DNA from 4 places in the Streptomyces roseifaciens genome. Region 2 is predicted to be linked to each of the others. Evidence: riboswitches for the same ligand, from Rfam matches in the RefSeq annotation. Region 2 holds a riboswitch; each other region holds the start of a gene.
What was found. Region 2 has a riboswitch for cobalamin ahead of nicT (Nickel transporter NicT). Riboswitches for the same ligand answer to the same signal wherever they lie in the genome.

Region 1: it holds a riboswitch for cobalamin, as region 2 does, so the genes downstream of both, AS857_RS12585 (CoA-acylating methylmalonate-semialdehyde dehydrogenase) here and nicT (Nickel transporter NicT) in region 2, are expected to answer to the same signal.
Region 3: it holds a riboswitch for cobalamin, as region 2 does, so the genes downstream of both, AS857_RS21860 (cobalamin biosynthesis protein) here and nicT (Nickel transporter NicT) in region 2, are expected to answer to the same signal.
Region 4: it holds a riboswitch for cobalamin, as region 2 does, so the genes downstream of both, AS857_RS29245 (ribonucleoside-diphosphate reductase subunit alpha) here and nicT (Nickel transporter NicT) in region 2, are expected to answer to the same signal.

The regions. Positions count from the first base shown of each region.
Region 1 covers NZ_LNBE01000003.1:1,576,868-1,581,633, forward strand. Annotated here, with positions in the region: gene AS857_RS12575 (enoyl-CoA hydratase/isomerase family protein) at 1-548, opposite strand, end outside; gene AS857_RS12580 (acyl-CoA dehydrogenase family protein) at 545-1,693, opposite strand; gene AS857_RS12585 (CoA-acylating methylmalonate-semialdehyde dehydrogenase) at 1,699-3,198, opposite strand; cobalamin riboswitch at 3,362-3,539, opposite strand; gene AS857_RS12590 (short-chain fatty acyl-CoA regulator family protein) at 3,580-4,766, opposite strand, start outside.
Region 2 covers NZ_LNBE01000003.1:901,963-906,728, reverse strand. Annotated here, with positions in the region: gene AS857_RS09795 (MFS transporter) at 1-880, shown strand, start outside; gene nicT (Nickel transporter NicT) at 977-2,095, opposite strand; cobalamin riboswitch at 2,127-2,343, opposite strand; gene AS857_RS09785 (FAD binding domain-containing protein) at 2,425-3,663, opposite strand; gene AS857_RS09780 (APC family permease) at 3,834-4,766, shown strand, end outside.
Region 3 covers NZ_LNBE01000004.1:1,063,632-1,068,397, forward strand. Annotated here, with positions in the region: gene AS857_RS21855 (cobyric acid synthase) at 1-1,086, opposite strand, end outside; gene AS857_RS21860 (cobalamin biosynthesis protein) at 1,116-2,081, opposite strand; cobalamin riboswitch at 2,210-2,329, opposite strand; gene AS857_RS21865 (hypothetical protein) at 2,706-2,936, opposite strand; gene AS857_RS21870 (inorganic phosphate transporter) at 2,956-4,200, opposite strand; gene AS857_RS21875 (class II aldolase/adducin family protein) at 4,339-4,766, shown strand, end outside.
Region 4 covers NZ_LNBE01000004.1:2,680,348-2,685,113, reverse strand. Annotated here, with positions in the region: gene mctP (monocarboxylate uptake permease MctP) at 1-1,610, shown strand, start outside; adenosylcobalamin-variant (AdoCbl-variant) riboswitch at 1,838-1,938, shown strand; gene AS857_RS29245 (ribonucleoside-diphosphate reductase subunit alpha) at 2,111-4,498, shown strand; gene AS857_RS29240 (ribonucleotide-diphosphate reductase subunit beta) at 4,498-4,766, shown strand, end outside.

The DNA of each region.
Region 1 (4,766 bases), 670 kb from region 2:
AGCCCGCACAACAAGGCGTCCGCCGCACCCACCACCGCACCGGTCAGGGCCAGATGGGTGCCCAGCTCGCCGGGGGCCAGCCCGAGCAGGTACGTGCCGCCGACGTCGGGGACGAAGCCGATGCCCGTCTCGGGCATGGCCACGCGCGAGCGCTCGGTGACGATCCGCACGCTGCCGTGCGCGGAGACGCCGACCCCGCCGCCCATGACGATGCCGTCCATGACGGCCACGTACGGCTTGGGGTAGCGGGCGATCAGGGCGTTGAGCCGGTACTCGTCCCGCCAGAAGTCCGCCGACGCCGACCCTCCGGTACGCGCGTCCTCGTGGATGGACCGGATGTCGCCGCCCGCGCACAGCCCCCGCTCGCCCGCCCCGGTGACGACCACCGTCTCGACGGCGGGGTCCTTCTCCCATTCGGCCAGGGCCTCGTCGATGCAGCGCACCATGGAGTGGGTGAGGGCGTTGAGGGCCTTCGGGCGGTTGAGGGTGACGTACGCCGCGCGCCCCTCGGTGCGCAGCAGGACGCTGTCGGTGCCGTCCGCCGTCATCGCACGGCCTCCGTGAGTCCGCGGGCCACGATCAGGCGCATGATCTCGTTCGTTCCTTCCAGGATCCGGTGCACCCTGAGATCGCGGACGATCTTCTCGATGCCGTATTCGCTGAGGTAGCCGTAGCCGCCGTGCAGCTGGAGGGCGCTGTCGGCCACCGCGTAGCCGGTGTCGGTGGCGAACCGCTTGGCCATCGCGCACAGCTGTGCGGCCTGCGGGAGGCCCTGGTCCAGGGCGTCCGCCGCCTGGCGGACGAGCGCCCTGGCGGCCGCCAGCTCGGTCGCCATGTCGGCGAGCCTGAACTGCAGGGCCTGCGCGTCGAGCAGCGGGGCCCCGAACGCCTCGCGGTCCGCGAGGTACGCCAGGCTGCGGTGGAGCGCGCTCTGCGCCCCGCCGAGGGAGCAGGCGGCGATGCCGAGCCGGCCGCCGTTGAGCCCGTGCATGGCGATGCGGAAGCCGTCGCCCTCGGCGCCGAGCCGGCGGCCGGCCGGGATGCGCACGCCGTCGAGGACCACCTGGCGGGTGGGCTGGGCGTTCCAGCCCATCTTCTTCTCGTCGGGGCCGAAGGACAGCCCGGGGTCGTCGCGTTCGACGACGAAGGCCGTGACGCCCCGGGGCCCGGGCTCGCCGGTGCGGGCCATGACGATGTAGACCTGCGAGGTGCCGGCGCCGGAGATGAACTGCTTGACGCCCGTGAGGACGTAGTGGTCGCCGTCGCGCCGGGCGCGCGTGCGCAGTGCGGCCGCGTCGGATCCGGCGCCCGGTTCGGTGAGGCAGTAGCTGCCCAGGAAGTCCATGGAGCACAACGCCGGGAGCAGGCGGGCGCGCTGGGCCTCGTCGCCGTAGCGGTCGATCATCCAGGCGACCATGTTGTGGATGGAGAGGTAGCCGGCGATCGAGGGGCAGCCGGTGGCCAGGGTCTCGAAGACGACGACGCCGTCGGAGCGGGTCAGTCCGGAGCCCCCGGAGGACTCGCGGACGTAGACGCCGCCGAGCCCCAGGTCCGCGCCCTTGCGCAGGACGTCGACGGGGAAGTGCTTGCCCTGGTCCCAGGCGACGGCGTGCGGGGCGAGGTGTTCCTCGGCGAAGTCGAGCGTCGTCTCGGCGATCGCGAGCTGCTCGCCGGAGAGCATGGTGCCGGTCATCGCCGTCATCGCATCGTGGGGATGGTGAAGCTCGCGCCCTCCTTGACCCCGGAGGGCCAGCGCGAGGTGACGGTCTTGGTACGGGTGTAGAAGCGGATCGCGTCCGGCCCGTGCTGGTTGAGGTCGCCGAAGCCGGAGCGCTTCCAGCCGCCGAAGGTGTGGTACGCCACCGGTACGGGGATGGGCACGTTGACGCCGACCATGCCGGTGTTCACCCGCCGGGTGAAGTCCCGGGCGGTGTCCCCGTCCCGGGTGAAGATCGCCACGCCGTTGCCGTACGGGTGCTCGCTGGGCAGCCGCAGGGCCTCCTCGTAGCCGGCGGCGCGGACGACGCAGAGCACCGGTCCGAAGATCTCCTCCCGGTAGATCCGCATGCCGGTGGAGACGCGGTCGAAGAGCGTGGCCCCGGCGAAGAAGCCGTTCTCGTGGCCGGGCAGGACGAAGCCGCGCCCGTCGACGACCAGTTCGGCGCCCTCCGTGGTGCCGATGTCCACGTAGCGGCGCACGCGGTCGAGGGCGTCCCGGCTCACCAGCGGGCCGAAGTCGGCGTCCGGGTCGTCGGAGCGGCCGATGCGCAGCGCGCCGATGCGCTCCTTGAGCTTGGCGACCAGGGCGTCGGCGGTCTCCTCGCCGACGGGGACGGCCACGGAGATCGCCATGCAGCGCTCGCCCGCCGACCCGTACCCGGCGCCGATCAGGGCGTCCGCGGCCTGGTCGAGGTCGGCGTCCGGCATCACGATCATGTGGTTCTTGGCACCGCCGAAGCACTGGGCGCGCTTGCCGCGGGCGGCCGCGGTGGCGTAGATGTGCGCCGCGATCGGCGTGGATCCGACGAAGCCGACGGCCTGGACCCTGGGGTCCTCCAGCAGGGTCTCGACGGCCTCCTTGCCGCCGTTGACCACGTTGAACACGCCCGGGGGCAGGCCCGCTTCGAGGAAGAGCTCCGCGAGCCGCAGCGGTACGGACGGGTCGCGCTCGGAGGGCTTGAGGACGAAGGCGTTCCCGCAGGCGATCGCGGGCGCGGCCTTCCACAGCGGGATCATCGCGGGGAAGTTGAAGGGGGTGATGCCGGCGGTGACGCCGAGGGGGCCGCGCAGCGAGTGGACGTCGATGCCCGTGCCCGCGTTGTCCGTGAACTCGCCCTTGAGCAGGTGCGGGATTCCGGCGGCGAACTCGACGACCTCCAGGCCGCGCTGGATGTCGCCGTGGGCGTCGGCGATCGTCTTGCCGTGCTCGGCCGACAACAGGCGGGCGAGGGTCTCCCGTTCGCCCTCGACCAGCTGCAGGAACCTCAGCAGGACGCGGGCCCGGCGCTGCGGGTTCCACTCGCCCCACTCCGGCTGCGAGGCCGCCGCGTCGGCGATCGCGGCCGCGGTGTCCTCGCGCCCGGCCAGGGGCACCCGGGCCTGCACGGCGCCGGTGTTGGGGTCGTACACGTCGGCGAAGAGCCCCGACGTTCCGGGGGTGTGCTTGCCGCCGATGAAATGTGTCAGTTCACGGACCATGGAAGCCTGCTCTCGTCAGGTCAGGTGAGATCCGGGGATGGGCATGGGGCTTCGCGGCTCCGCCGGGAGCTACGGGTGCGCGGACAGGTGTGCGCGCTCCGCCGGATCACCAGGGTCGTGAGTACGGACCGGTGCCATGCGTGTCTGCTCCATCCTCGTGGACAACACGGAACACCCCGCGGCCGGTATCCTGACTCCCGGATCACCGCGCGCCGCCAGCCTTCCCGACGAATGACGCATCTCGTCAGTGGCGTGCTGTCGACGGCACACTCCCCGGTCACAGTGGCGGGACCGTGCCGGAATCACACCGGCTTCCCTGCACCGCGGGCCTTGGTCACGAACATATAGTTGGACGTCCTAGTAAGTCCACCCCCGGCGTGATCACTTGTCCGCCACCGGGTACGGCACGAACGTGCTGCTGTTCTCGTCGATCGCCAGGGGGCGGCCGAGCGGGGGTACGGCCCGCTGCGGGCAGTCGAGGCGTTCGCAGATGCGGCAGCCCATGCCGATGGGCGTGGCGGCGGAGGCGTTGCCGAGGTCGAGGCCGTCGGAGTAGACGAGCCGGGAGGCGTGCCGGATCTCGCAGCCGAGCCCGATGGCGAAGGTCTTGCCGGGCTCGCCCCAGCCGCCGCGCTGGCGGGTGACGGTGCGGGCGGTCCACAAGTAGCGCTGCCCGTCCGGCATGGCGGCGATCTGCACGTGGATGCGGCCCGGGGCGGCGAAGGCCTCGTAGACGTTCCACAGCGGGCAGGTGCCGCCCGCGCGGGAGAAGTGGAAGCCGGTCGCGGACTGGCGCTTGGACATGTTGCCGGCGCGGTCGACCCGGACGAACGAGAAGGGCACGCCCCGCAGCCGCGGCCGCTGGAGCGTGCTGAGCCGGTGGCAGACGGTCTCGTAGCCGACGCCGAAGTGGTCGGTGAGCCGTTCGACGTCGTAGCGCAGCTCCTCGGCCGTCGCGTGGAAGGTGCCGTACGGCAGGATCAGCGCGGCGGCCACGTAGTTGGCGATGCCGATCCGCGCGAGCGACCACGTGGTGGAGCCCTCGTCGTAGTCCTGCGAGGCGAGCGCGGACAGCTCCCCGGCGAACTCCAGCAGGGCCAGCTGCGTGGCCATCCGGAAGGCCCGCTGGCCGGGGCGGAGCCGGCCGGAGAGGTGCAGGGTCCGGCGCTGCGGATCGTAGTGGTGCAGGCGGCCGGAGTCCGCGACGAGCTGTACGGCGTGCCGCTGCGTGAGGCGCGCGGTCAGGGCCGGGAGCACTCCGCCGGGGCGGACGCCGAGGCCGGCGGCCAGCTCCTCGGCGGCGATGTCGAGGTCGTGGAGGTAGTTCTGGCGGCGGTAGAAGAACTCCCGGATCTCCTCGTGGGGGGAGCGGGGTGAGGCCGGGCCGGTGCCGCCGCTCCCGCCCCGGCCGTCCGCGGCCTCCGCCAGGCGCTCGGTCAGGGCCTGGTTGCGGCGGCCGAGATCGATCAGGACGGCGGCGACCGCGGGCAGGCGGGAGGCGAGTTCGGACAGGTCCGACGGGGAGACCCGGGCGCCGGCGATCTCGTCGGCGAGTGCTTCCCGCAGGT
Region 2 (4,766 bases):
CGGAGCGGCGACGCCGCCGCTGGAGCCGTGCCTGCGGGCCCTGTGGCCGGACATCGTCGCGCCCGGGAAGCTGGAGGCGGCCTACGCCCTGGACTCCGCCTCGCAGGAACTGGTCTTCGTCGGCGGGCCCCTGGTGGTGGCCGGCGGCGTGGCCGTCGCCTCGCCCGGGGCGGCGCTGTGGGCCGGTGCGCTCCTGGGCATCGCCGGAGTGCTCGTCGTCGCCACCGCCCCGCCCGCCCGGGTCTGGAAGGCGCCCGCCCGCTCCGGCGACCGGCTCGGCCCGCTGCGCAGCCGCGGCCTGGTCGTGCTGCTCACGGGCCTCACGGGCGCGGGCGTCGCCATCGGCACGCTCAACGTCCTCGTCGTCCACTACGCGGAGGACCACCGGCTGCCCGGCGGCGCCCCCACGCTCCTCGCGCTCAACGCCCTCGGCGCGCTGATCGGCGGGCTGGCCTACGGGGCCGTGCGCCACTGGCGGGTGGCGCCGCCGCGCCGGACGCTGCTGCTGATGCTGGGGCTCACGGCCGGGTACGGGCTGCTGTGCCTGCTGCCCGCGCCGCCGCTCATGGCCGGCCTGATGATCCTCACCGGCCTGTTCCTCGCGCCCGTGCTCACCGTCGTGTTCGTGCTGGTGGGCGAGCTCGCCCCGGCGGGCACCGTCACCGAGGCGTTCGCCTGGCTGGTGACCCTGATGACGGCGGGCGTGGCGCTGGGGTCGGCCGTCGTCGGCACGGTGCTGGAGACGGCCGGGCCCACGTGGGCCGCGTCGTGCGGGGTCGCCGGGCTCGCCGTGGGCGCCCTGGTGATCCTCGCCGGGCAGGCGCACCTCGTCCCGGCGGCGCGGGAGGAGGCCGAGGAGGCGCCCGCCCGCGCCGTCTGAGCCGGTCCGGTCCCGCGATCGGCTACGGCCCCGCGGTCAGGCCCGGTGCCGCGATCGGGTACGGGCCCGGCCCCGCCGGGACCGGGCCCGCCGGCGTCAGCTCTCGGCCGCGGCCTGCGTGCGGGCCGCCCAGCGCTGTTCGACCTTGCCGAAGCGCCAGTAGCCGAGGGCCGCCGCCCACACCACCACGAACAGGCCGACGATGACGAAGCCCACGTTGTCGAGGTTCAGGCCGGCGATCCAGCCGGTCACCGCGTCGTCCAGCCCCAGCTTCTCGTGCAGGACGCCGACCAGTTCGATGGTGCCGATGAGGAAGGCGACGGCGATGGACAGGCCGGTGATCGTGAGGTTGTAGTAGACCTTGCGGACCGGGTTGGAGAACGCCCACTGGTAGGCGAAGTTCATGAACGTGCCGTCGAGCGTGTCGAACAGGCTCATGCCCGCGGCGAACAGCAGCGGCAGGCACACGATCGCGTACCAGGGCAGGCCCGCGGCAGCGCCGCTGCCCGCCATCACCATCAGCGTGACCTCGGTGGCGGTGTCGAAGCCGAGCCCGAAGAGGAAGCCCAGGGGGTACATCTGCCCCGGCCGGGTGATGGAGCGGGTGAAGCGGCCGAGGATGCGGTTCATGAAGCCGCGCGAGTCCAGGTGCTGCTCCAGCTCCTTCTCGTCGTAGCGGCCCTCGCGCATGGCGCGGAAGATGCGCAGGATGCCGGCGAGGGCGACGAGGTTGAGCGCGGCGATGAGGTAGAGGAAGCCGCCGGAGACCGTCGTGCCGACGACGCCCAGGGTCTGGTGGGCCGTGGACTCCTCGTCCATCAGCCGCCCGGCGAGCTGGGTGCCGCCGGCCACCAGGGCGGCCATCGCGACGACGACGCTGGAGTGGCCGAGCGCGAACCAGAAGCCGACGGAGACCGGGCGCTTGCCGTCCGCCATGAGCTTGCGGGTGGTGTTGTCGATGGCGGCGATGTGGTCGGCGTCGAAGGCGTGCCGCATGCCGAGGGTGTAGGCGGTGATGCCGAGCCCGACCCCGTAGACCTTCGAGCCGACGGTGTAGTGGTTGGGGACGACGAGCAGGTAGAGCACGCCGAACGCGACGACGTGCAGGGCGGCTATGACGGCCAGCAGACCGGCGGTCCGCACGGTGTCCTCGCGGCGCCAGCGGAAGGCGGGCGCGGGACCGGGGGAACCAGGGGAATCAGCGGGAAGGGACATCTTGGGTTGAACGCTCCAGCACCTCGTGGACCATTTGCGAGATGCCGTGGCCGGTCTCCTGGCTTACGGGTCCGTTCGCGCCCGTCCCCGCCTTCCCGGCAGCCGGCTGCGGCCAGTGGCTCCGCGCGCCCTGGGAGCGCGCGGAACGGGACGGTCACTCCCCGATCACAGTGGCGAGGGCCGCTCCGGACTGGGACCACGAAGGCCCGTCACCGGTCTTCCCGAACACCACGGCCGGGCCACCCTAGCGGTTGTGCACAGGTTCTGCAGTTGCAAACCTCTCGCAATCGACGGTGGCGCTCGGCGGCGTCCTCCTGCTCCGGCCGCCGCTACCGGCGCGGCTCCCCGCCCCGCTCCCCGAGCGACCGCCCGCCGAAGTCCCGCCCGCCGTCGGCCGCCTGCCGCCACCAGTCCTCCAGCGCGCCCTGGTCCAGCGCGGCCCAGGCGGGCGTGGCCTGCACCTGCGCCCGGCCCAGTCTGCGGCCGAGATCGACGATCGCGCGGCCGGCCGGCGCCCGCGCGGCGTCGTACGCGGCCACGGCCCCGGCCCAGCTCCCGGCCGACGCCAGGCAGTGCTCCAGCACCGTGGCGTCCTGCAGCGCCTTGACGGCCCCGCTGCCCGAATGCGGCCGGGCGACCGCCGCCGCGTCCCCCACGAGCACGAGCCGGCCCTCCCCGTAGCGCGGCACGCACAGGTCATGAACGGGTTGGACGTAGGTGGCGTCCTTCGGGGTGCGCCGGACGAGCTCCTGCCAGTACGGCGGGAAGTGCGCGTCCACGACGGCGCGGTGCTGCGCCGTCAGCCCGTCGGGCACGCGGCTCGGCGGGAGGCCGGCCGCGGCCTCCAGGGACAAGGTGTGGGCGGGGTCGTCGGGAACGCAGTAGAAGACCCAGTTGGCGCTGGTGCCGGTGCCGCCGGGGCCGGGGATGCGGTAGACGATCATGTGGCCGCCCGGGAAGGCGACGGTGGCGGCCTCGTCGCGCGCCCACGCCTCCGCAGGCCCCGGCAGGTCCGCCTCGGGGAGCGCGCCGCGCCACGCCACGTATCCGGAGTAACGGGGCACGGTCGCGGCCCGCGTTGCGGCCCGCACGGCCGAGCGGTAGCCGTCGGCGCCGACCACGAGGTCGAAGCGCTCCTCCCGGCCCCCGGCCAGCTGCAGGACGGCGCCGTCCGGCCCGGGCACCACCCGCTCGACCGCGGTGCCGCGCTCGTAGGCGACGGAGGACGGCACGCGCGCACGCAGCTCGCTCCAGAGCGACCCCCAGTTGTACGAACGGAACCCGAACGGCAGTGCGCCCACCCGCCGCCCGGCCCGGCTGCCCGCGTCCCGGACGATCCAGGGGCGCGAGGTCAGCCGCACCCACGGAATGGCCGGGTCCAGGTATCCGGCCGCCTCCAGCTCCGCGTACCGCCGGTCGTGGACGGCCAGGCCCACGCCCCGGTCCTGCAGCCCGCCGGCCGCCCGCTCGTACACCACGACCTCGCCGGCGCCCGCCCGCGCCGCGGCGAGCGCCGCCGCGCACCCCGCGATGGACCCGCCCACGACCGCTATCCGCCCTGCCGACATCTCCCACCCCTTCGGTCACTGCCGTTGCGAACGGAACCTACCCGGTCGGCCGGTCGGCAGTACCGGCGTGTCGGAACGGTGGACGGTTGCGACACGCCGGTGCTACCAGTGCATTGGACGGACAATCAGGTCAGCCGGACCCCGTCCGGCGCGAGAAAGGGCCGACCTCAATGGCAGAGACGGATCCACCGCCGGACGAGCGCGTCGGCTTCGTGCGCCGCATCGGACTGTTCCAGGCCACCGCCATCAACATGAGCCAGATGTGCGGCATCGGCCCCTTCGTCACCATCCCCCTCATGGTCGCGGCCTTCGGCGGCCCGCAGGCCGTCATCGGCTTCGTCGCGGGCGCGGTGCTGGCCCTGGCCGACGGGCTGATCTGGGCCGAGCTCGGCGCCTCGCTGCCCGGCGCCGGCGGCAGCTACGTCTATCTGCGCCAGGCCTTCCAGTACCGCACCGGGAAGCTGATGCCGTTCCTGTTCGTGTGGACGGCGATGCTCTTCATCCCGCTGGGCATGTCCACCGGGGTCATCGGCTTCGTGCAGTACCTGGGCTATCTGTGGCCGGACATGGGCCAGATGCAGGGCGACGTGACCGGACTGGCCGTCATCGCGCTGATCGTGCTGGTGCTGTGGCGGCGCGTCGAGAACATCGCACGGATCACGGTCGTGCTGTGGTGCGTGATGATCGCCTCCGTCGTGCTGGTGATCCTCGCCGCCTTCACCCACTTCAGCCCCGACCGGGCCTTCACCTACCCCTCGGGCGCCTTCGAGCTGACGTCGGACCACTTCTGGATCGGCTTCGCGGCGGGCCTGACCATCGGCATCTACGACTACCTCGGCTACAACACGGCCGCGTACATGGGCGCCGAGATCAAGAACCCCGGGCGCACCCTGCCGCGCGCCATCGTCTTCTCCATCCTCGGCATCATGGCCATCTACCTGCTCCTGCAGATCGGCACGCTCGGCGTCATCGACTGGAAGCAGATGCTCGACCCCGCCTCGACGGCGTCCTCGTCCGTCGCCTCGGCGGTCCTGGAGGAGGCCTGGGGCAAGGGGCCCGCCCGGGTCGTCACCGTGCTCATCCTCGTCACGGCCGTCGCCTCG
Region 3 (4,766 bases), on a different contig from region 2:
GACGACGCCCGCCCGGGACTCCACCTCGTCCTCGATCCGCTCGCCCAGTACCTGGAAGCCGCCGCAGATGCCCAGGACCGGGCGGCCCTCGGCGGCGCGCCGGGCCAGCGCGTCCGCGAGCCCGCGCTCGCGCAGCCAGGCCAGCGCCCGTACCGTCCCGCGCGTCCCCGGCACGACCACCAGGTCCGCGTCGGCGAGCTCCTCGGGGCGGTCCACGAAGCGGACGACCACGCCCGGCTCGGCGGCCAGCGCGTCCACGTCCGTGAAGTTGGACATCAGCGGCACCGCGCACACCGCGACCCGCAGCACGTCCGCCCCGTGCGGCGGGGCCACCACCGACTCCCGTACGGCGCCGCGCAGCGAGACGCGCAGGCCGTCCTCCTCGTCGATGCCCAGGCCGTGCGCGAACGGCAGGACGCCGAACGTCCGCCGGCCCGTCAGCTCGTACAGCATGTCCAGGCCGGGCTCCAGCAGCGTCACGTCGCCCCGGAACTTGTTGACGACGTAACCCGCTATCAGCTCCTGGTCCTCGGGCGAGAGCAGGGCCGTCGTGCCGAAGAACGACGCGAAGACGCCGCCGCGGTCGATGTCGCCGACCACGACCACGGGCAGCCGGGCCGCCCGGGCGATGCCCATGTTGACGATGTCGCTGCGCCGCAGGTTGATCTCGGCCGGGCTGCCGGCGCCCTCGCAGATCACCGCGTCGTGCGTGCGCCGCAGCTCCTCCAGGCACTCCGTCACCGTGCCGAACAGCTGCTCCTGGCGGCCCGCGTGATAGCCGCGCGCGCTGAGCTCGCCCACCGGCTTGCCCATCAGCACGACCTGGCTGCTGCGGTCGCCGCCCGGTTTGAGCAGCACGGGGTTCATGAGGGCGCTCGGCTCCACGCGGGCCGCGGCCGCCTGCATGGCCTGGGCCCGGCCTATCTCCGCGCCCTCGCGCGTGACGAACGAGTTGAGCGACATGTTCTGCGCCTTGAACGGCGCGACCTTGACGCCCTTGCGGGACAGCCAGCGGCAGATGCCGGCCGTCACCACGCTCTTGCCCGCGTCCGAGGTGGTGCCGGCCACCAGCAGGCCCCCGCCCAGCGGGCCCGCGGGCCCGCTCCTGTCAGCCGTCACCGGCTCCTCCTCCGTGCGTACCGTGCGAAGTTTCCGACAGAGAGCCTGCCCACCACGGCCGTTCCCAGGGCCAGCAGGGACACCCGGCGCGAAAGGCGTACCGCGCGTTCGATGTCGTCCGTCGCCACCGGGCGGTTCTCCGCCCCCAGCACGGGACGGTGCTCGACGCGGCCCGCGTACGCGAGGGTGCCGCCGAGGCGCACGCCGAGGGCGCCGGCGAACGCGGCCTCCACGGGGCCCGCGTTGGGGCTGGGGTGACGGGACGCGTCCCGCCGGACCACCCGCCAGGCGCCGCGCGGATCCGGGCCCGCGAGGACGGCGAGGGCCGCGGTGAGGCGGGCGCCGGGCCAGCCGGCGACGTCGTCGAGACGGGCCGAGGCCCAGCCGAAGCGGCGGTATCGGGGCGACTTGTGGCCCACCATCGCGTCCAGCGTGTTCACCGCCCGGAAGCCCACCAGCCCCGGCACGCCCCCCAGGGCGCCCCACACCAGCGCGCCGACGACGGCGTCGGAGGTGTTCTCGGCCACGGACTCCACGACGGCGCGCGCGATCTGCTGCCCGTCCAGGGCCTGCGGGTCGCGCCCGCACAGGTGCGGCAGGCGCTCGCGGGCGACGTCCTCGTCGCCGGCGGCGAGCGCGCCGCCGATGGCGCGGGCCTCGCGGCCCAGGGAGGTGCCCCCGAGCACGGCCCAGGTGGCGGCGGCGGTCAGGGCGATGCCGGCGGGGCGGGAAGCGCGTGCGGCGCGCGCCAGCAGCGCGGCACCGGCGGCGGCGCCGCCCGCGCACAGCAGGGCGTGCACGGCGCCGTGGCCGCGGTGGTCGCGCCACAGGCGTTGCTCGACGGTCTGGGCGGCGCGGCCGAACGCGGCCACGGGGTGGCCGCGGCGGGGGTCGCCCAGGACGCGGTCACCGAGGAAGCCGAGGGCGGCGCCGCACGCGAAACCGATCGGATCGGCACGCATCGGCTCAGACCGCCGTCACGCCTCGGCGGGGGGAGGGAAGTGTGCGGGGCGTTCGGTGGCGGGCGCCGGGCATGACGATGTGTCCTCACTCAGGGTCCGCGCCCTGGCTCGACGTGACCGGCGACCAGAGTCTCCTGGCTCCCGGATCCGCGCCGCCCCGGCCTTCCGGCTCGCCGCCGTGGCATCGCGTGGGGGAGACGCTCCCCGGTGACAGTGGCGGGACCGCGCCGGATTCACACCGGCTTCCTCTGCTGTCGCCGTTTGGCTCCGGAAGTCCACCATGCGCCGCGGGCGCCGTCAACTCACCTCTGACCTGGCCCGACCCGACGTTCCCGGCTGCGCCGAGCAGACCGGGAGCAGAGCACCGCCGGGCTCCGCCGTGCTGGTTGCCCGCCGTTGCGGCGGATGTTGCGTGCGGCGGGCGCGAGGGCGAGGGCGGCCCCGGCCTTTGCCGCCCGGGCCGAGGCGGAATCTTGTGCCGCCGCCGCGGCGCGCAACCGTGACGCGCCTTCCCGGCGGTGCCGTGCCGCCTGCGACACCCGAAGGTGCCTGCAACCCCCGGAGGGGAAACGCAGCGGCCGGGACCCCCATGGGGGTCCCGGCCGTCGAAGCGGGTCGTGGCGGTTACACCACGATCAGGTAGATGCCGTAACCCACGGCCGCCGCGCACAGTGCGAAGCACGCGTACGCACCGGAGCGCCGCGCGAGCGCACCCGCACCCGCCGCCGAGCCCGCCGAGCTCCCCGCACGGGGAGACGTGCCGACGATGCCGAGGGTGAAGATGCCCACCAGGCCGACCGTCACCACGAGGCTGACGCCGAAGACCTGGCCGAGGGCTGCCCAGTCGATCTGCATGCTGTTTCTTCCTTAAGCCTTAGCTCGCCGTGGCGGCGGCAGGAGCCCGCCCGGCCTCGGGGGAGGGGGAGACCGCGGCGGCCAGGGGGCCGGCCGGCGGCGGGGCGACGGCCTGCAGGGCCGCGGTGACGACACCGGCCGGCTCGGCGTCGGTGCCGGCCTCGCTCGAGTCGAGGTCCTCGTGGGTGACCGGCTTGCGGCGCGAGGCCAGCCAGATCGCGCCGGAGACGGCCAGGCCGAGGACGGCGACGGCCGCGACGCCCCAGTCGCCCTGGTCGGCGAGGAGGGCGGCGCCACCGGCGACCAGGCCCGCGGCGGGCAGGGTCAGGCCCCAGGCCATGATCATGCGGCTTGCGGTCGACCAGCGGACGACGCCGCCCTTGCGGCCGAGGCCGGCGCCCATGATCGAGCCGGAGCAGACCTGGGTGGTGGAGAGGGCGAAGCCGATGTGCGAGGAGGCGAGGATCACGGTCGCGGCGCCGGTCTGCGCGGCGAAGCCCTGCGCGGGCTTGATGTCGGTGAGGCCCTTGCCGAGGGTCTGGATGATGCGCCAGCCGCCCAGGTACGTGCCGAGCGCGATGGCCAGGCCCGCGGAGACGATGACCCACATGGGCGGGTCGGCGTGCGGGGCGACGACGCCGCCGGCGACGAGGGCGAGGGTGATCACGCCCATGGTCTTCTGGGCGTCGTTGGTGCCGTGGGCGAGGGAGACCAGGGCGGCCGAGGCGATCTGGCCGGCGCGGTAGCCCTTGGCGGTCTCGCGCTCGTCGCGGCCCTTGGTGAGCCGGTAGGTGAGGCGGGTCGCGCACCAGGCGGCGATGCCGGCCACGAGCGGCGCGGCGACGGCCGGGATCAGCACCTTCATGACGACCTTGTCGGTGTTGACCGCGTCGAAGCCGACGGCGACGACCGTCGCACCGATCAGACCGCCGAAGAGGGCGTGCGAGGAGCTGGAGGGGAGCCCGGCGAGCCAGGTCAGCAGGTTCCAGACGATGGCGCCGACCAGACCGGCGAAGATCACTTCGGGTCTGATGCCGGCGGTCTCATCGATGATTCCCCCGGAGATGGTCTTGGCCACCTCGACGGACAGGAACGCCCCGACGAGGTTCAGGACCGCCGACATCGCCACCGCGGTCTTGGGCTTGAGAGCCCCGGTGGAGATGGTGGTGGCCATGGCGTTGGCCGTGTCGTGGAAGCCGTTCGTAAAGTCGAACACCAAGGCCGTGACGATCACGATCCCGATGAGAAGCGTGATGTGTTCCATTCACCCAGGCAATCAGCTCGATGGTCAGTACAGCGTGGACCGTAAAGACCCTGGGTGAACGGAAGGTGAACTGGGCCGGACCGATCAGTGACGCGAACCGGAGGTGGGGCACGAATGGCAGGACGGACGGAGGGACGGATGAGAGAGAGCGAACAGATCCGCCGGGCATGGGACGGCGTCGTCGCCACGGCCCGGCGCACCACGGCCGACGGCCTCGTGGTGGGCACCTCGGGCAACGTCTCCGCACGGGTCGGGGACGCCGTCGTCGTCACCCCGAGCGGCATCCCGTACGACCGGCTGACCCCGCGCGACCTGGTCGCCGTCGACCTGGAGGGCCGCCCGCTCCTGGGCGACCTGGCCCCCACCAGCGAGCTCCCCCTGCACCTCGCCGTCTACCGCGCCACCGGCGCCGCGGCCATCGTGCACACCCACGCCGTGCACGCCACGGCCGTCTCCACCCTCGTCGACGAGCTCCCGCTGATCCACTACATGGCCGGCGCCCTCGGGGGGCCGGTCCGCGTCGCCCCCTACGCCCTCTACGGCAGCGACGAGCTGGCCGCGCACGC
Region 4 (4,766 bases), on a different contig from region 2:
ACGGCGTGGCGCTCGCCGTCTTCATCTTCTTCTTCCTCGCCGTGACGGTCATGGGCTTCATGGCCTCGAAGTGGCGGCGTGCGGAGAACGCGGACAACCTCGACGAGTGGGGGCTGGGCGGCCGGTCCTTCGGTACCTGGGTCACCTGGTTCCTGCTCGGCGGCGACCTCTATACCGCGTACACCTTCGTGGCCGTCCCGGCGGCGATCTACGCGGGCGGTGCGGCCGGCTTCTTCGCGGTGCCGTACACGATCCTCTGCTACCCCCTGGTCTTCACCTTCCTGCCCCGCCTGTGGTCGGTCTCCCACAAGCACGGCTACGTGACGTCGTCGGACTTCGTCCGCGGCCGCTTCGGCTCGAAGGGCCTCTCGCTCGCCCTCGCGCTCACCGGCATCCTCGCGACGATGCCGTACATCGCGCTGCAGCTCGTCGGCATACAGGCGGTCCTGGACGTGCTGGGCGTGGGCGGCGGGTCGAACTGGTTCATGAAGGACCTGCCGCTGCTCATCGCCTTCGGCGTGCTCGCGGCCTACACCTACTCCTCCGGGCTGCGGGCGCCCGCGCTGATCGCCTTCGTCAAGGACGCGCTGATCTACATCGTGATCATCGTGGCGATCATCTACATCCCCATCAAGCTGGGCGGTTTCGACCACATCTTCAGCAAGGCGGGCGAAGCGTTCGCGGTCAAGAACCCGGAGACCGGCAAGCCGCGCGGCGCCCTGGTGAGCGGTCCGGACGCGCAGTGGGCGTACGCGACGCTCGCGCTCGGCTCGGCGATGGCGCTCTTCCTCTACCCCCACTCGGTGACCGCGGTTCTCTCCAGCAAAGGCCGCAACGTCATCCGCCGCAATACGACGATCCTGCCGCTGTACTCCCTGATGCTGGGCCTGCTCGCGATGCTCGGCTTCATGGCCATCGCCGCGGGGATCAAGGTGAAGAACGGGCAGCTCGCGATCCCGCAGCTGTTCGAGGACATGTTCCCGGACTGGTTCACGGGCGTGGCCTTCGCCGCCATCGGCATCGGCGCCCTGGTCCCGGCCGCGATCATGTCGATCGCCGCGGCGAACCTTTTCACCCGCAACATCTACAAGGACTTCATCCGGCCGGACGCCTCGCCCGGACACGAGGCGAAGGTCTCCAAGCTCGCCTCGCTGCTGGTGAAGGTCGGCGCGCTCGTCTTCGTCCTCACCATGGACAAGACCGTCGCCATCAACTTCCAGCTGCTCGGTGGCATCTGGATCCTGCAGACGGTCCCCGCGCTCGTGGGCGGGCTCTTCACCCGCTGGTTCCACCGCTGGGCCCTGCTGGCCGGCTGGGCCGCGGGCATGGGGTACGGCACCTGGAAGGCGTACGACACGCCGAGCGCGACGCAGGATCATTTCGGGAATACCAACCTCATCCCCCTTATCGGAGAAAAGGGCTATATCGGGCTCACCGCCTTCGCGCTCAATGTGATCGTCGTCATCGTCCTGACCTTCGTCCTGAAGGCGCTCCGCGTGCCGGACGGCACGGACGAGACCACGGCGGCGGACTACACGGCGGACGCCGGCGACCCCGGGGTCCGGGCCGAGCTCCCGCCGGCCACCGCAGGGGCCCCTGGAGGCCATTAGAGCGACCCTCGGCGGGGCCCTCGCCCCGCGGAGCCGACCGGGCCGTCACACCCCCCTGGAGGGGGCGTGACGGCCCTTCGCCGTGCCCCGCACCCGACCCCCCTCCGACCTGCGAACCCACCCTCAACACCGGGGCCTGATAACACATTCCGACCTATGCGCTTACCGCGCGACACAACATGTGGGGGCGCGTGCGAGGGGCGGCACTAGATGTATGCTCGTCCTCGCTGTCGTCGCAGGGGAATCCGGTGAAAATCCGGAACTGTCCCGCAACGGTGCATGTATGCCGTTAAGCCGCGCATGCAGGAGTCCGAGTACCTGCCGGCAGCACGCCCTCCACCGAGCCTGCCCTGGGCTCGGCTATGGGCGTTGAATTCGTCCGGGCCTCGCGGGTTGGGCCGACGGACGCCTACGAGGCATGCCCTGGTCCATCAGGCGTGCCCGTGCGCGACCGTCGTACCCTCCCGCCGGCCCACCCAGCCGAGCGAGGGAGAGCCTCAGTGACCATCGCGCCCGCCGATCCGGTCTCAGCGGAAGAAGCGACCGGCGGCCCCGGGACCGCGCTGCTGCGCACCCTGACCGACCTCACCGCCGACCTTCCCGCCACCGACCCCGGCAAGGTCGCCGCCGCCGCACTGCGGGGCCGGAGCGCGAACTCGGACGAGGCCGAGCTCCGCTCCCTCGCCACCGAGGCCGCCGCCGGGCTGATCGCCGAGGAGCCCGAGTACTCCAAGCTCGCCGCCCGGCTGCTCACCCGCGCGATCGCCGACGAGGCCGCCGGCCAGGGCGCCACGTCCTTCTCCGCCTCGGTCGCCGTCGGCCACCGCGAGGGCCTGATCGCGGACGACACCGCCGCCTTCGTGGCCACGCACGCCGCGCGCCTGGACGAGCTGGTCGACGAGGCCCTCCTCGGCGGCGCCGACGACCGCTTCGGCTACTTCGGCCTGCGCACCCTGCACAGCCGCTACCTGCTGCGCCACCCGATCACCCGCAACGTGATCGAGACCCCGCAGCACTTCCTGCTGCGCGTGGCCTGCGGCCTGGCCGAGGACCACTCCGAGCGCGCCGTCGCCGACGTCGCCGAGCTGTACGGCCTGACGAGCACCCTGTCGTACCTGCCGTCCTCCCCCACGCTCTTCAACTCCGGCACCCGCCACCCGCAGATGTCGTCCTGCTACCTGCTGGACTCCCCGCTGGACGAGCTGGACTCGATCTACGACCGCTACCACCAGGTGGCGCGCCTGTCGAAGCACGCCGGCGGCATCGGCCTGTCGTACAGCCGCATCCGCTCGCGCGGCTCGCTGATCCGCGGCACCAACGGCCACTCCAACGGCATCGTGCCGTTCCTGCGCACCCTCGACGCCTCCGTCGCCGCCGTCAACCAGGGCGGCCGGCGCAAGGGCGCGGCCTGCGTCTACCTCGAGACCTGGCACGCCGACATCGAGGAGTTCCTGGAGCTCCGCGACAACACCGGTGAGGAGGCCCGCCGCACCCACAACCTCAACATCGCGCACTGGATCCCGGACGAGTTCATGCGCCGCGTCGAGGCCGACGCCGAGTGGTCGCTGTTCTCCCCGGCCGACACGCCCGACCTGGTCGACCTCTACGGCGACGAGTTCGACGCCGCGTACCGCAAGTACGAGGCCGAGGGCAAGGCCGTCAAGCAGATCCCGGCCCGCGTGCTCTACGCCCGCATGATGCGCACCCTCGCGCAGACCGGCAACGGCTGGATGACGTTCAAGGACGCCGCCAACCGCACCGCCAACCAGACGGCCGAGAAGGGCGCGGTCGTCCACTCCTCGAACCTCTGCACCGAGATCCTCGAGGTCACGGACGACGGCGAGACCGCGGTCTGCAACCTGGGCTCCGTCAACCTCGCGCAGCACCTCGGCGCCGACGGCGAGATGGACTGGGAGAAGCTCGACCGCACGGTCCGCACGGCCGTCACGTTCCTCGACCGCGTCGTGGACATCAACTTCTACCCGACCGAGCAGGCCGGCAGCTCCAACAGCCGCTGGCGCCCGGTGGGCCTGGGCCTGATGGGCCTGCAGGACGTCTTCTTCCGCCTGCGCATGCCCTTCGACTCGCCCGAGGCCAAGGAGCTGTCCACCCGCATCTCCGAGCGCATCATGCTCGCGGCGTACGAGGCCTCCGCCGACCTCGCCGAGCGGCACGGCCCGCACCCGGCCTGGTCCGCGACGCGCACCGCCCGCGGCGTGCTGCACCCGGACCACTACCCCAACGCCGTCGCCGCCTGGGAGGACCGCTGGGAGGCGCTGCGCGCCCGCATCGGCGAGGTCGGCATGCGCAACTCGCTGCTGCTCGCCATCGCCCCGACGGCCACCATCGCCTCCATCGCCGGCGTGTACGAGTGCATCGAGCCGCAGGTCTCCAACCTCTTCAAGCGCGAGACGCTCTCCGGTGAGTTCCTGCAGGTCAACACCTACCTGGTGGAGGACCTCAAGAAGCTCGGCGTGTGGGACCGCGCCACCCGCGAGGCGATGACCGAGGCCAACGGCTCGGTCCAGGAGATGCGCTGGATCCCGCAGGAGGTGCGCGACCTCTACCGCACCGCCTGGGAGATCCCGCAGCGCGCCCTGATCGACATGGCCGCCTCCCGTACGCCGTACCTGGACCAGAGCCAGTCGCTGAACCTCTTCATGGCCTCGCCCACCATCGGCAAGCTCAGCTCGATGTACGCGTACGCCTGGAAGCAGGGCATCAAGACGACGTACTACCTGCGCTCGCGCCCGGCGACCCGGATCGCCCGCGCGGCGTCCGGCGGTGCCGCCGCTCCCGCCACCATCCCGGTGCAGCAGGCCGCGCCCGACGCGGACGCCATCGCCTGCTCCCTTGAGAACCCCGAGTCCTGCGAGGCATGCCAGTAATGTCGACCGAACGCCAGAAGAACCTGCTCGACCCCGGCTTCGAGCTGACGCTGCGCCCCATGCGGTACCCGGACTTCTACGACCGCTACCGCGACGCGATCAAGAACACCTGGACCGTCGAGGAGGTCGACCTCCACTCGGACGTCGCCGACCTCGCCAAGCTCTCCCCGGGCGAGCAGCACATGATCGGCCGCCTGGTCGCGTTCTTCGCGACCGGTGACTCGATCGTGGCGAACAACCTGGTCCTGACGCTGTACAAGCACATCAA